Regions from separate parts of the Halomonas sp. AOP27-A1-41 genome, predicted to be linked through region 3. Evidence: predicted binding sites of a transcription regulator. Region 3 holds the regulator's gene; each other region holds the start of a gene.

Evidence for each region. Region 3 encodes FNR, which switches genes on or off when oxygen is low (the NO sensors DNR and NnrR bind a similar motif). Its sites were predicted from a motif close to TTGATNTANATCAA; they were not measured.
Region 1: frdA (fumarate reductase (quinol) flavoprotein subunit) is a predicted target of FNR. The motif match lies at 1,462-1,475, and genes of this name have one in related genera.
Region 2: ACT3TC_RS02135 (YfcC family protein) is a predicted target of FNR. The motif match lies at 1,041-1,054, and genes of this name have one in related genera.
Region 4: kdgD (5-dehydro-4-deoxyglucarate dehydratase) is a predicted target of FNR. The motif match lies at 2,048-2,061, and genes of this name have one in related genera.

What each region holds. Positions count from the first base shown of each region.
Region 1 is NZ_JBQSXT010000003.1:178,270-181,480, reverse strand. Features, by position in the region: gene ACT3TC_RS04050 (anion permease) at 1-1,315, opposite strand, end outside; gene frdA (fumarate reductase (quinol) flavoprotein subunit) at 1,593-3,211, shown strand, end outside.
Region 2 is NZ_JBQSXT010000001.1:477,650-480,860, reverse strand. Features, by position in the region: gene ACT3TC_RS02145 (DUF2784 domain-containing protein) at 1-221, opposite strand, end outside; gene ACT3TC_RS02140 (GFA family protein) at 285-707, opposite strand; gene ACT3TC_RS02135 (YfcC family protein) at 1,338-2,726, shown strand; gene ACT3TC_RS02130 (LysR family transcriptional regulator) at 2,784-3,211, opposite strand, start outside.
Region 3 is NZ_JBQSXT010000002.1:177,926-181,136, forward strand. Features, by position in the region: gene hemN (oxygen-independent coproporphyrinogen III oxidase) at 1-1,062, shown strand, start outside; gene fnr (fumarate/nitrate reduction transcriptional regulator Fnr) at 1,125-1,877, shown strand; gene ttcA (tRNA 2-thiocytidine(32) synthetase TtcA) at 1,864-2,775, opposite strand; gene ACT3TC_RS02995 (DNA polymerase III subunit epsilon) at 2,923-3,211, opposite strand, start outside.
Region 4 is NZ_JBQSXT010000004.1:90,566-93,776, forward strand. Features, by position in the region: gene ACT3TC_RS04610 (enolase C-terminal domain-like protein) at 1-915, opposite strand, end outside; gene kdgD (5-dehydro-4-deoxyglucarate dehydratase) at 1,024-1,941, opposite strand; gene ACT3TC_RS04620 (tripartite tricarboxylate transporter permease) at 2,390-3,211, opposite strand, start outside.

The DNA of each region.
Region 1 (3,211 bases), on a different contig from region 3:
CCGCCGCCAGCATCACCGGCAACAGGGCGGTAACGTGGGCCGTGACGCTGGCAAATAGGTAGTGCAGGAGATAGAAGATCACCGTGAGCGCCACCATCGCCATGACGGGATTAAAGTGGCTGATTTGTTCACCCACTACGCCACCAAACCAGTTGACGAATCCGACCTGGCTTAGCCCGCCTGCCAGCGCCACCAGCGTTGCAAACCACACAAAGGTATTCCAGGCGGCTCGATTGTCGAGGATATCGTTCCAGCTCACGATACCGGTCAGCAGCATGCAGCAAATCACCACCAGGCCTACCAGGGAGGCGGACACAACATCGCCCGCAAAAATCCACAGTAGTAGCGCAGAGACGACCATGACGACCAGCAGTATCTCGTGGCGAGTAAGCGCCCCCAGTTTGTTCAGCTCATCCCGCGCCCAGTTGGACACTTCTTCACCGGCTTTCACTTCTGGCGCGCAGAGCCAGTAACAGAGCAGTGGGACCAGCAACAGCAGCAGAATGCCAGCGGGCGCTACGGCGATAAACCACTGCCCCCAGTTAATATGGATACCGGTAGCGCTTTCTGTCAGAGCAATGGCCAACAGGTTGGGGGCAAGCGCGGTTAGAAACAGCGAGCTGGTCACACAGGTAGAGGTGATCGCTGTCCACATCAGAAAACTGCCCATGCGCTTCATGCTGGGGCCATTGGGCTGGGAGTCGTAAAGCGGCGGCAGATTGCGAATGACCGGATAAATGGTGCCCCCGCTACGCGCCGTGTTGGAAGGTGTAAAAGGCGCCAGCACCGCATCGGCGATCATTACCGCGTAGCCCAACGTTAATGTGCGCTTGCCCATGGCCTTGACCAGCCAAAGTGATATGCGCCTGCCTAGCCCGGTTTTTTCATACCCCAGCGCGAACATAAACGCGCCAAAAATCAGCCATACAGTCGAGTTGGTGAAGCCCGAAACTGCCCATGAAAAGGCCTGGTTGGCAGCATTAAAGCCTTCGGTCGCTAGCTGTTCGGGTGAAAACAGCACCCAGCGGGAGAGCAGCGCCACCAGAGTCACGCCGATTAACCCAATGACCGCGCCTGGCAAGGGTTCAAAAATCAGCCCAACCACACAGCCCAGAAAAATAGCGAAGAAGTACCAAGCGTGAGGGGCAACCCCCTCAGGCGTGGGTATCAACGCAACGATAATGGCCACTACAAGCGGCGCCAACAACTTCCAGTCAAATGCCGATTGCACGCTACTGTTCATATCAAGCTGCCCCCCTCTTATTGGCTGCGAAAGCAGCCGAATCTCTTCACTGCTATCGCGGTTGATTTTCATCTGCTTGCGGTTACATACGTTGCAGAGAATGGCGATAGCGACTAATAGTTAAAAATTGTAGTTGGAATTCTTTATTAAAATTAATAAATGAGAAATTAAACTTAACTACTCTTGTTAAAGCATCGCCTGTCTTAAAGGTGTATTTCTTGATATGCGTCAATAGAGCCTGGCATGTGGGGATAGCACGTACCTGGAGTGTGATAAGTTCAACCAAAAGACACCGCATCGAAGCGTGTCGCCACTACCGCCTTTGGCCTGGCTACAGAAAGGGAGCATCATGCAGCATCGAGATTTCGATATCGTGATTGTGGGTGGAGGCGGCGCAGGCTTGCGTGCCGCTATCGCCGCGGCAGAAAGCGCCAAGGCACAGGGCATTTCTCAAAGCATCGCTCTGATTTCCAAGGTCTATCCTATGCGCTCCCATACCGTTGCCGCTGAGGGCGGTGCGGCGGCGGTAACCAGCGAGGAGGATACGCATCAGGCGCATTTTGACGACACTGTGTCGGGTGGCGACTGGCTGGTTGAGCAAGGCGTGGTGGACTATTTTGTGCATCATGCCTACCAGGAACTGGTGCAGATGGAGCGCTGGGGCTGCCCCTGGAGCCGCAAGGAGGATGGTAATGTGCAGGTACGCCGCTTTGGCGGCATGAAAACCGCACGTACCTGGTTTGCCGCCGATAAAACCGGCTTTCACATGCTGCATACCCTGTTTCAAACCTCGCTCAAATATTCCCAAATTGAGCGCTTCGATGAGTATTTCGTCCTTGATCTTGCCGTGCACGAAGGGGCTGTCATCGGCGTAATTGCCCTTCAAGTGGCCACCGGCGAGCTTATTCTGCTGCGCGCCAAAGCCGTGATATTGGCAACAGGAGGTGCCGGGCGCCTGTTTCGCTTTAATACCAACGCAGGGATCGTGACTGGCGACGGGATGGCGATGGCCTATCGCCACGGTGTGGCGCTTAGGGACATGGAGTTTGTTCAGTATCACCCCACGGGCCTTCCCGGCTCCGGCATTTTAATTACCGAAGCGTGTCGTGGAGAAGGCGGTATTTTGCTCAATAAGGATGGCTACCGCTACCTTCAGGATTACGGGCTGGGCCCGGAAACCCCACTGGGCAAGCCGGAAAACAAGTACATGGAGCTGGGCCCTCGCGATAAGCTCTCACAGGCCTTTTGGCAGGAGCAGCAGGCGGGCCGCACTGGCACCTTTGGCGATAGCGATGTGGTCTATCTTGACCTGCGCCACTTGGGCGAAGCCTACCTTCTTGAGCGCCTGCCCTTTATCTGCGAGCTGGCTAAATCCTACATTAACGTTGACCCGGTCAAAGAGCCGATCCCTATCCGCCCGGCGGTGCACTACACCATGGGCGGTATTGAAACCAATCCCTACTGTGAAACGTCGGTTGCCGGGCTTTATGCGGCGGGTGAATGCGCCTCTGTTGGGCTGCATGGTGCTAATCGCTTAGGCTCCAACTCGCTCACTGAGCTACTGGTGTTTGGTCGTTTAGCGGGGGAGCAGGCAAGCCAGCGCGCGGCGCAAACCGAGTGGGCAGACATGCACCTTCTGGAAACCCAGGCTGCCCATCAGCAGGCAAAACTAGCGCATCTTTGTGATGGCGAGGGCAGCGGCGAGACGTGGGTGACGCTTAAGCATGCCATGGTGCAGGCCATGGAGAGTGGCTGCGGTATTTATCGTACCGAAGAGGGTATGCGGCAGTCGTTGGAGACGATTCGTGAACTGCGGGCGCGCTATCAGAAGATTCGTGTCAACGACACCAGCAAAATATTCAACACAGAGTTGCTTGAGTGCATTGAGCTTGGCTACGGGCTGGATATTGCCGAGGCATCTTGCCTTGGTGCACTGGAGCGGCGTGAGTCCCGTGGCGCTCACCAGCG
Region 2 (3,211 bases), on a different contig from region 3:
TCCCACGTAGTAAGCGGGCAAACCGCGCCCAACCAGGACTGCACCACTACATACCCAATAGCGGACAAATGCAAAATACGAAATTTCTTATTTCGCACCCATCGCCACCTTAAAAAATAACCGGCATAAATAGCCAGCAACCCGAAGACGACAAAGACAACAAACAGCACATGAACGACTAATATCGTATCCGCCATGAGCAGAAGTAGTGAAGGAGCCATATCTCTCCCAAGTGAAGCATAGGCAGAGGAGGTAGCCAGTGTTTGCGGTGGCCACGAAACCTCTTAATTGCCAGTATGCTGAGCAAAAACCTCCTCACCGGTTAAGTCTCTGGTAGCTTGAGAAAACGAGTAAAACGCTGGTTTTTGCTCAATAAATATCTGCTCCTCAAGCTGCCACTGGCCGTTATCCTCCAGAAGCCCCACAGGGATAGCATAGTGCCCGCCCTCTTTTAACCGATAAAACAGATGCGTCCCACACTGCTTGCAGAAACCGCGCTCGGCCCACTCTGAGGAACTGAAGATAGCAATATGCTCAGCCCCCCGGAAATCCACCTCGTTTTGGGACTCAACCGCAAACAGCGGCCCTCCACCCCACTTTCTACAAAGGCTGCAGTGGCAAACCGCTACATGGTGACTGTCTAAATGAGTTAAAAGCTGCACTTCACCGCAGAGACAGCTACCCCGATGCTCAATGTTGGATTGCATATGATCCTCCGTTAGATACGTAACACCGTCTATTCATGCTTAATAGAGCGAACCCTAAACCCCACCTTTTCTATATAGACAGTAGCAGGTTCTATATAGACAGTAGCAGGCCGCTTGGCTATGCGCTGTTAACGCGTAAAATTGCGCGATACGGCCTGCAGACCTGTTATCTACAGCGATATAAAACATCGTTGAGCGGGCATTTTTAATCGACCGTTTAGCGGCTTTATTGGGTTGCTCGGATACTTCCTTCTGACTACCAAGCGTGCTTGCCTAAAATAGAAAACACATTTGATAAATGCACAATTGTTAGCCATGGGCTTCCTTGGTAGGTTGATTTAAAACAACATAAAGGTGGCCCTTTCACCACCTGCGAACCAGGCGCTATGGACCTTCTACCTAACCTATTTCGTGGAAGTACACAAAACGTCACCACCCGATGCTACGCCTCACACTAAACCGCTTCGGCCCACCTACCCCCTCGGCCATACACACGGTTTACTTGTCGTTGAGCGTTTGAGTCGCACATACTGCCTAGAGTAGCGCCACCAATAAAACGATAACCCTCTGACCGCGAAGACGAATATGACAACAAAGCTGAGTAAAGGCGCGCCAGAAAAGGCACAAACAATGAAGAAAAAACGCCCTATGCCGGATGTGTTCATCATCCTGTTTAGCTTTATGGTACTGGTACTGCTCGCCTCTTATATAATTCCCGCAGGAAGCTACGAAAGAACCAACAACAATGGCCTGACGCAGGTCGCCACCGATAGCTTTCAGTACATTACTGCAGCGCCCCTGAATGTAATGGACCTGTTTACCGCTATTCAAAAAGGCCTGGTGGCGGCGGCTCCGCTGATCTTCTTAATCATGATGGTCGGCGGCGTGCTCAAGGTGATTGAGTCAACAGGCGCCATCAGCGCAGGTATTCACCAACTCATTAGCAAGGCCAATGGTCGTCGAAACGTTCTTATTTTTATCTTTTGCGCTACGTTCTCAACGCTTGCATCGGTTGGGGTAGGTGCCAACTTGGCCATTGCCTTTATTCCTATCGGACTGTTTCTTGCCCGCTCAATGAAGCTTGACCCCGTTGTAGGCGTGGCCATTATCTTTTTAGGCTCCTACGCAGGCTTCGGTGCAGGCGTTTTTGACCCGACCGTTACCGTTGCCGGGCAAACCATTGCCGAGCTACCGCTGTTTTCCGGATTTATATATCGTGGCGTTATCTTTATTGTCTTTTTGGCCGTTACCACGGTGTACATCTGCCGCTATGCCAAACGTATCAAGCAGAACCCGGCTCATAGCGTGATGGGGGCAGACGCCTTTGATAACACCGAAGCCACACATGAGCCTGGCGCCCTGCCGCCCTTTACCTTTTCGCATAAGTTAGTGCTGCTGATATTTGCCGCTTCCTTTGTGTTTTTTCTGTACGGCGGTTTTAACTTCGGATGGGGAATCACTGAACTCTCTGCCACGTTTTTAATGGTGGGGATCGCCACGGCACTGATCGGCAGAATGTCTCCCAACGATTTTGTAAAACGCCTGATGAATGGCGCAAGCGAAGTCATGTACGGTGCATTGGTTGTGGGTGTCGCCGCCGCTGTCATCGTACTGCTTAGACAAGCACAGCTCATCGACACCCTCGTACATAGCGTCGCAAGCTCTTTAGATGGCCATGGCAAGATTGTCGCCATGGAGCTTTTATACGTGTTTAACCTGGTATTTAACGGATTGATTACTTCGGGTACCGGCCAGGCCGCTATCGTGATGCCAATTATGGTTCCGATTGGCGATATGCTGGAAGTCACCCGCCAGTCGACCTTCATCACCTTCAAGCTGGGCGATGCCGTTACCAATATTATTACTCCGCTTTCTGGCACCTTGATGGCGTGCCTGGCGATCGCCCGCGTTTCTTACGTGGAGTGGTTCAAATTCGTGCTACCACTGGTATTGATTTGGATTGTCATCGGCGGCGCGTTTGTCGGGGTTGCCGTTGCGATTAACTACGGCCCGTTTTAAGCAAGTTCGCTTTCACGCCACCCATAATGGGTGGCTTGGCATCTAACGGGCCTGCGCTTAACAGTCAACGGCCGTCAGACTCTCTTCCAGAACAACTAAAAACGCCTCGATATGAGCAGGCAGGTAGCGTTCAGCCATCACCTGTACTTGAAGGCTTCGCTGAGAAAGCTGGGGCTCGTGTAGCGGCTTTAAAACCAGCCCATCCTTATGCATTCTACCGCTTACCGCTACGGCACTACACAACCCGATCATATTGGGATGCTCGCTGACCATGGTATAGGTCGCGCCCAGTGAATCGCAGGAGAAGCTTGGGAATACCTTAATACCGGACAAGCTACAGGCGACATCAAACAGATAGCGCATTGTCGAGCCATTAAGCGACATGGTAAGCGGGTAGTCGCATAAATCCTTTACATACAAAACGTCATTAATTGCCAACGGGTGCTCACTCGACATAAGGGCACTAATTGCGGCGTTATGGCTTG
Region 3 (3,211 bases):
AATCAGTTGCACTGGGGCGGAGGCACCCCTACGTTTCTTTCACTGGAGCAGATGGGCGACTTGATTGACCGCCTGGACGCACGCTTCGGTCTTTCAAACGCACCAGAGCGTGACTACGCCATTGAGATCGACCCGCGCGAAGCCGATGTTTTAACCCTGCGCCACCTGCAGTCTTTGGGCTTCAACCGCCTGAGCCTTGGCGTACAGGACCTGGACCCACGCGTTCAAAAGGCGATTAACCGTCATCAGCCTCGCGTGCTTACCGAAACACTAATGGATGAAGCACACCGGTTGGGCTTTCTCTCGCTGAATCTGGATTTAATCTACGGTCTGCCCTTTCAAACGGAAAGGAGCTTCGCCAAGACGCTTGAACAGGTGATCGCGTTAAATCCGGCGCGTTTATCCGTGTTTAATTACGCGCATTTGCCTGAACGCTTCAAGCCTCAGCGACGTATCAGCGTGGATGACCTGCCAGGTGCGGATGAAAAGCTTTCGATTCTGCGTACGACCATCGACATGCTGACCGCTGCGGGCTATCAACATATTGGGATGGATCACTTTGCCAAACCCAATGACAGCCTGGCGGTTGCCCAAGCCAACGGCACCCTACAGCGCAATTTTCAGGGCTACTCCAGCCATGCCAGATGCGATCTTATCGGTCTGGGCGTGTCAGCTATTTCCCGAATAGGCGATAGCTATGCGCAAAACCCTACTGACCTGGCTAGCTACGAAGAGAACCTGGATCAAGGTCGACTGGCTACCGTGAAAGGCGTACGATTAAATCAGGATGACCTAATACGAGCCGACGTTATCGAACGTTTAATGTGCGATATGCGCCTGGATTTAGCAGCGGTTAGCCGGCAATGGCAGGTTAACGCCAACGACTACTTTGCCAGTGCGCTGGAAAGCCTACGCACTGCTGAACAGGACGGGCTAATCGTTCGCTTGGATGATACGCTTGAGGCGACGCCAATGGGCCGTTTACTGATTCGCCAACTGGCCATGGCGTTTGATGCTTACCTTCCGGGGCACTCAGGCCAACGCTACTCAAGAATCGTTTAACCGGCGGCATCAACGCCTGCGGTAGATAGCCATTTAGGCAAAAGAGAAACAGGGAGATAGTCATGCTACCCTCGACAAGCCAACGACGCTCGCTTCTTCAAGAAGCACGCTGCCAGACCTGCAGCCTAAGCTCGCTTTGCCTTCCACTAGCGCTTGAGCTTGAAGGCATGGGGCAGTTTGATGCCATCATCAGACGCCGAGCACCGCTGAAAAAGGGCGAAACACTGTTTCGTCAAGGCGACCGTTTTACCAGCGTGTATGCCGTTCGCTCAGGCAGCCTAAAACAGGTAACCAGCGAAGGTAATGGCAACGACCAGCTCACTAACTTCTTTTTGCCCAGCGAGCTTGTCGGATTGGACGGCATTGACGAAGAGCACTACCCAGGCAGCGTGATTGCCCTTGAAACCACCACCATCTGCGAAATCCCCTTTGACCGGCTGGACCTGCTTTCAGAGGAGCTACCAGAGCTTCGTGGTCAGCTGTACCGCAGTATGAGCAAGGAGCTTCGTGATGACCGACGCATGATGCGCCTGTTGTCGCGCAAAACCGCCGACCAGCGGCTGGCCAGTTTCCTACTGACGCTTTCAGAGCGTTTTCGGCGTCGGGGTTACTCGCCTTACAGCTTTAGGCTTTCAATGGCGCGTGCGGATATCGGCAATTATCTGGGGCTGGCGGTTGAGACGGTCAGCCGTATCTTGAGCCGTTTTCAGCAGCAAGACGTGGTGGCCGTCTCAGGGCGCGAGGTTAACATCCTCGATATGCAGCGGCTTATGGCGCTTGCTGAAGAGGAAGAGCCGGTGATTAGCTCACGTTAAATGCTTCAATACGCCCCGCCATTAGCGCTTCCTGTTTGGCTTCCAGTCCCGCAAAGTCAAACAGGTCGCGGTCGGCTAGCTGCGAAGGCGCGACGTTAGTGACCGCTTTAAACATGCTTTCCAAACGACCCGGATGCTTTTTGTCCCACTCGGCCAGCATTTCCTTAACGACCTGACGCTGCATGTTCGGCTGCGAACCGCACAGGTTGCAGGGAATAATCGGGAACTCCATCAGGCGCGAAAACTCCGCAATATCCGCCTCTTTACAGTAGGCCAGCGGACGAATCACGACATTCTTGCCGTCATCGGAAAGCAGCTTGGGCGGCATTGCCTTCAGGCTGCCGCCAAAGAACATATTGAGAAACAGCGTTTCCAGAATATCTTCACGATGATGACCAAGGGCGATCTTGTTGGCGCCAATTTCTTCGGCAAACCCGTAAAGCGACCCACGCCTTAACCGCGAACAAAGCGCGCAGGTCGTTTTGCCTTCCGGCGTTTTCTCCTTCACTACCGAGTACGTATCACGCTCCAGAATGCGGTACTCCACGCCGAGCTTTTCCAGATACCGGGGCAGTATATGCTCGGGAAAACCAGGCTGCTTTTGGTCCATATTGACCGCCACCAGTGAAAAATTCACCGGCGCATTGCGCTGCAGGTTGCGTAAAATCTCAAGCATGGTGTAGCTGTCTTTACCCCCCGACAGGCAGACCATGATCCGATCACCCTCATTGATCATTTGGTAATCGATAATCGCATTACCTACCTCGCGCCGCAGTCGCTTTTGCAACTTGTTGAATTCGCGTTTCTGTTTGGCATCCTCAAGCGCCGGCTGGCCTTGCAGGTCAGGCGTCGGTGCAACGGTTGCCGCGGCGGGGTCAAAATGATCAAGGTGTTGCATGATATAAGCACTGCCAATGGTAGAAGGAGCAGCCGCTATTCTAACAATACTCCCGCCGTTCACCCAACTGGCAAAATCACGTCATAACTATGGTCATAACTACGGTTATCAAGACGGCCATCTACACAGGCGCCACTACGCTAGAAGCTAACCCGACTGCGTCATATCACGCTGTAAGCGCATATACAGCAAGGCGCTTGCGGTGGCTTTACCTAACAACCTCTGGGTCGAGATAGCAGGCACTTGCCAGCAGGCCAGCGCCTCGGAAAATGGTTGGGAAGGCTCCACCAACGGGTGTAAACGGCGCAATTGGCGTTGATGCAGTTTGGCCACATCGACCTGAACATTAGGCAACCCAAACCCGAGGTGCGTTCTAAAGGCTCTATTAAGCATGCAAAACTGCTGGTCCAGTTGCCACCCGACCAGCGGCCGGTTG
Region 4 (3,211 bases), on a different contig from region 3:
GCGCAGCATTAAAGCATGTGCCATTTCACGCCAGTTAGTCGCTACCATGTTAGTTGCCACAGGTAACCCGGTAGCATGACGAAATTCAGCAAGAATCTCTCGACCTGAAAAGCCTTGCTCAGCACCGCACGGATCTTCTGCATATGCAATGACGCCATGCAGATCCTTACAGAGATGAATGGCTTCATTTAGCGACCAAGCGCCGTTCGGGTCGATCGTGGTGCGCGCGTCAGGGAAAGCTTTATGCAGCGCCTTGACCGCTTCTATCTCCTGCTCACCCGGCAGTGCACCACCTTTGAGCTTGAAGTCTTTAAAGCCGTAACGATCATGAGCGGCTTGAGCCAACTCTACAATACGCTGGGGTGTCATCGACGCTTCATCGCGCTGGCGATACCACTCATGACTTACCCCACCTGTACCGCGGCGGAAGTCGAGCGGCGTGGCGTGACCATCGCCAATGAAGAACAAGTATCCCAACACTTCGACGCTATCGCGCTGCTTACCGTTACCCAATAGCTCAGCAACCGGTACGCCTAAGAACTTACCCATTAGATCAAGCAAAGCGGCTTCTAGTGCCGCAACCGCATTGATGCGCAACTCAAAGGTCCAAGACCCCTTACCGAAATCCTCGAAGTCAGCGCTACGGCCCGCATTATTGAGCGAGGAGACCATAGAGCGTAAACGGCTAATCGACTGCCCCACCACAAGCTCTCTTGCCTGCTCAAGTGATTGTTCAATCGTTGCACCGCCAGGGGCCTCGCCGACGCCAACGTTGCCAGCGCTATCCTTCAAAATAACCAGGTTACGAGTGAAGTAAGGCGAATGCGCCCCCCCGATATTGAGCAGCATGCTATCGCGGCCAGCAACAGGTATGACCCGCATTTCGGTTATTGTGGGAGTACTGTGACTTGGCATAAACACTTCTCCATCATTCTACTTCTTCAGCGCGTAACCATTTTAGGTGTCAGCTTTTAAAATCACGAGGGCGGCAAAACGCCAGCCCTCATGAACTAACAGAAATACTTAAAAAGACTTTGCTTTCTCAACCAGTTGCTTAAGCTGACCCATCTCTTGATCATTAGGCATAGTCAGGGGCGCGCGTACACTGCCGCCTGGGTAGCCCACGATGCCAGCTCCTGCTTTAACCAAGCTCACTGCATACCCCGGCGTGGTGTCGCGCAAAGTAACGAAAGGAATGAAAAACTCGCGGGTTACGTTCTTAACGAACTCACTGTCGCCTTGACGCATTGCCTTGTAAAACTTCACGGCCATCTCCGGCACGAAGTTAAAGACCGCCGAGGAGTAGGTGCTTACACCAATGGCCAAGTAAGCTTCAGCAATGATTTCTGCCGTTGGCACGCCGCCCACATAGGCCAAACGGTCACCTAGCGTTTTGATGGTGATGTTCAGCGTTTGCATATCGCCTTTACCATCTTTTAATCCGACCAGGTTATCGCAACGATCGGCTAACGCCTTGACACCATCTACCCCCAGATAACCGTTAGCACGGTTATAATAGATAACACCTAGCTCAGTTGCTTCACAAACACTAGCAGCGTAATCAACAATCCCGGACTGCGAGCACTCGGTAAGATAAGGAGGCATTAACAAAATGCCGTCGGCACCTGCTTCCTGGGCGGCTTTAACCTGTTCTTTCGCCAGCTCGACATTTTGGCCCGCACTCGCAATGACCGGCACATCTCCACCGATGGTTTCAACAGCCACCTTAACAATTTCACGATACTCGTCGATCGTAATATTAAAAAACTCACCCGTACCGCCAGCGACAAAGAGTGCGGTCACTTCATAATCTTTCAACCATAGCAGGCGCTTACGGTAACTTTCAGCATCAAATTTACCGTCAGCATCGAAATCAGTTACAGGGAAGGAAAGCAGGCCGTCAGAAATAGAAGCTTTAAGCGTCGCTTTGGAAAAGTTCATGGTAATCTCCTCATTTTTATACAGTAAGCGAACCTAGACGAGCGGTGACTCGTGTGGCTCAGTCATTTAGTACCGGGTTGAATATTTCAATATCATATAGCCAACATTGTCATACATCATACAAAGTTTCCTCTAGACTTTAGCCTAAGACGGTACTGAATGAGACAAGGTTATCGATCAGAACGTGGAGCTGATAACTGGCTAAGTAACTGAAAATTAATATTAATATCAAAAAACACTAGGCAGCAATGTGCAGATGAACCACGGGCCCTGTCTGAAAATTGCCAGGCTCAGCAATACAGCGTAAAAATCAGCTCAGCTAGCTCTTTAGTAAACTCCGCTTCTTTACCGATTTTACCTTGCTTTCACTCGCCAACTTTTCAGACAGAACCTAAAAACTTCCCAAGCATTAAAAACAACTTTTAAGGCTCAATTTAAAATTAATGCGCTAAAGCTCGCCCTCAACGGGGCTACGCCTTTGCTTAATTGCTGAATAGATTGACCAACATAAAAAAAGTGCTATTAACGCAAAAAAGGTTGCGCTAACAGGTCTTTCTAAAAACACCATCAAATCTCCCCGGCTTATCAACATGGCACGCCGAAAGTTTTCTTCCATCATCGGCCCCAAAATATACCCAAGGAGCAATGGCGCTGGTTCAAAACCCAAGATTAATAACACGCATCCAATAACGCCAAACACAGCCACTAGCATAATATCCATATTGGCATAATTAATGCTATAAACACCGATCACAATAAACAGAATAATTGCGGGGTAAAGTATAGGATAAGGTATTTTCAACAAGCGAACCCATAACCCCACCATCGGTATATTAAGTATCAAAAGAAGTAAATTACCAATTAAAAAACTAACAACTAACCCCCAAAACAAATCAGGGTTATCTGAAATAACATTAGGCCCTGGCGTGATGCCGTGGATTAAAAGCGCGCCGAGCATAAGAGCCATAACTGCATCACCGGGAATACCCAAGGTTAAAGTAGGTATAAAAGCAGATTGAGCTGCTGCATTATTTGCACTTTCAGGCGCAGTAATACCTTCTATCGCCCCTTTGCCGAATTTGGAAGGGTCCTTAGAAACTCTTTTCTCCAAGGCATAGGCTATAAAAGATCCTATTGACGTGCCCGTTCCTGGCAATATGCCAATCCCGGTACCTATTCCAGTACCTCTTAATATAGGAAACACACTATCTTTAACATCACGCTTCGTTGGTAAAAGTGAACGAAACGTAATTTTTTGACCATTTTTTAT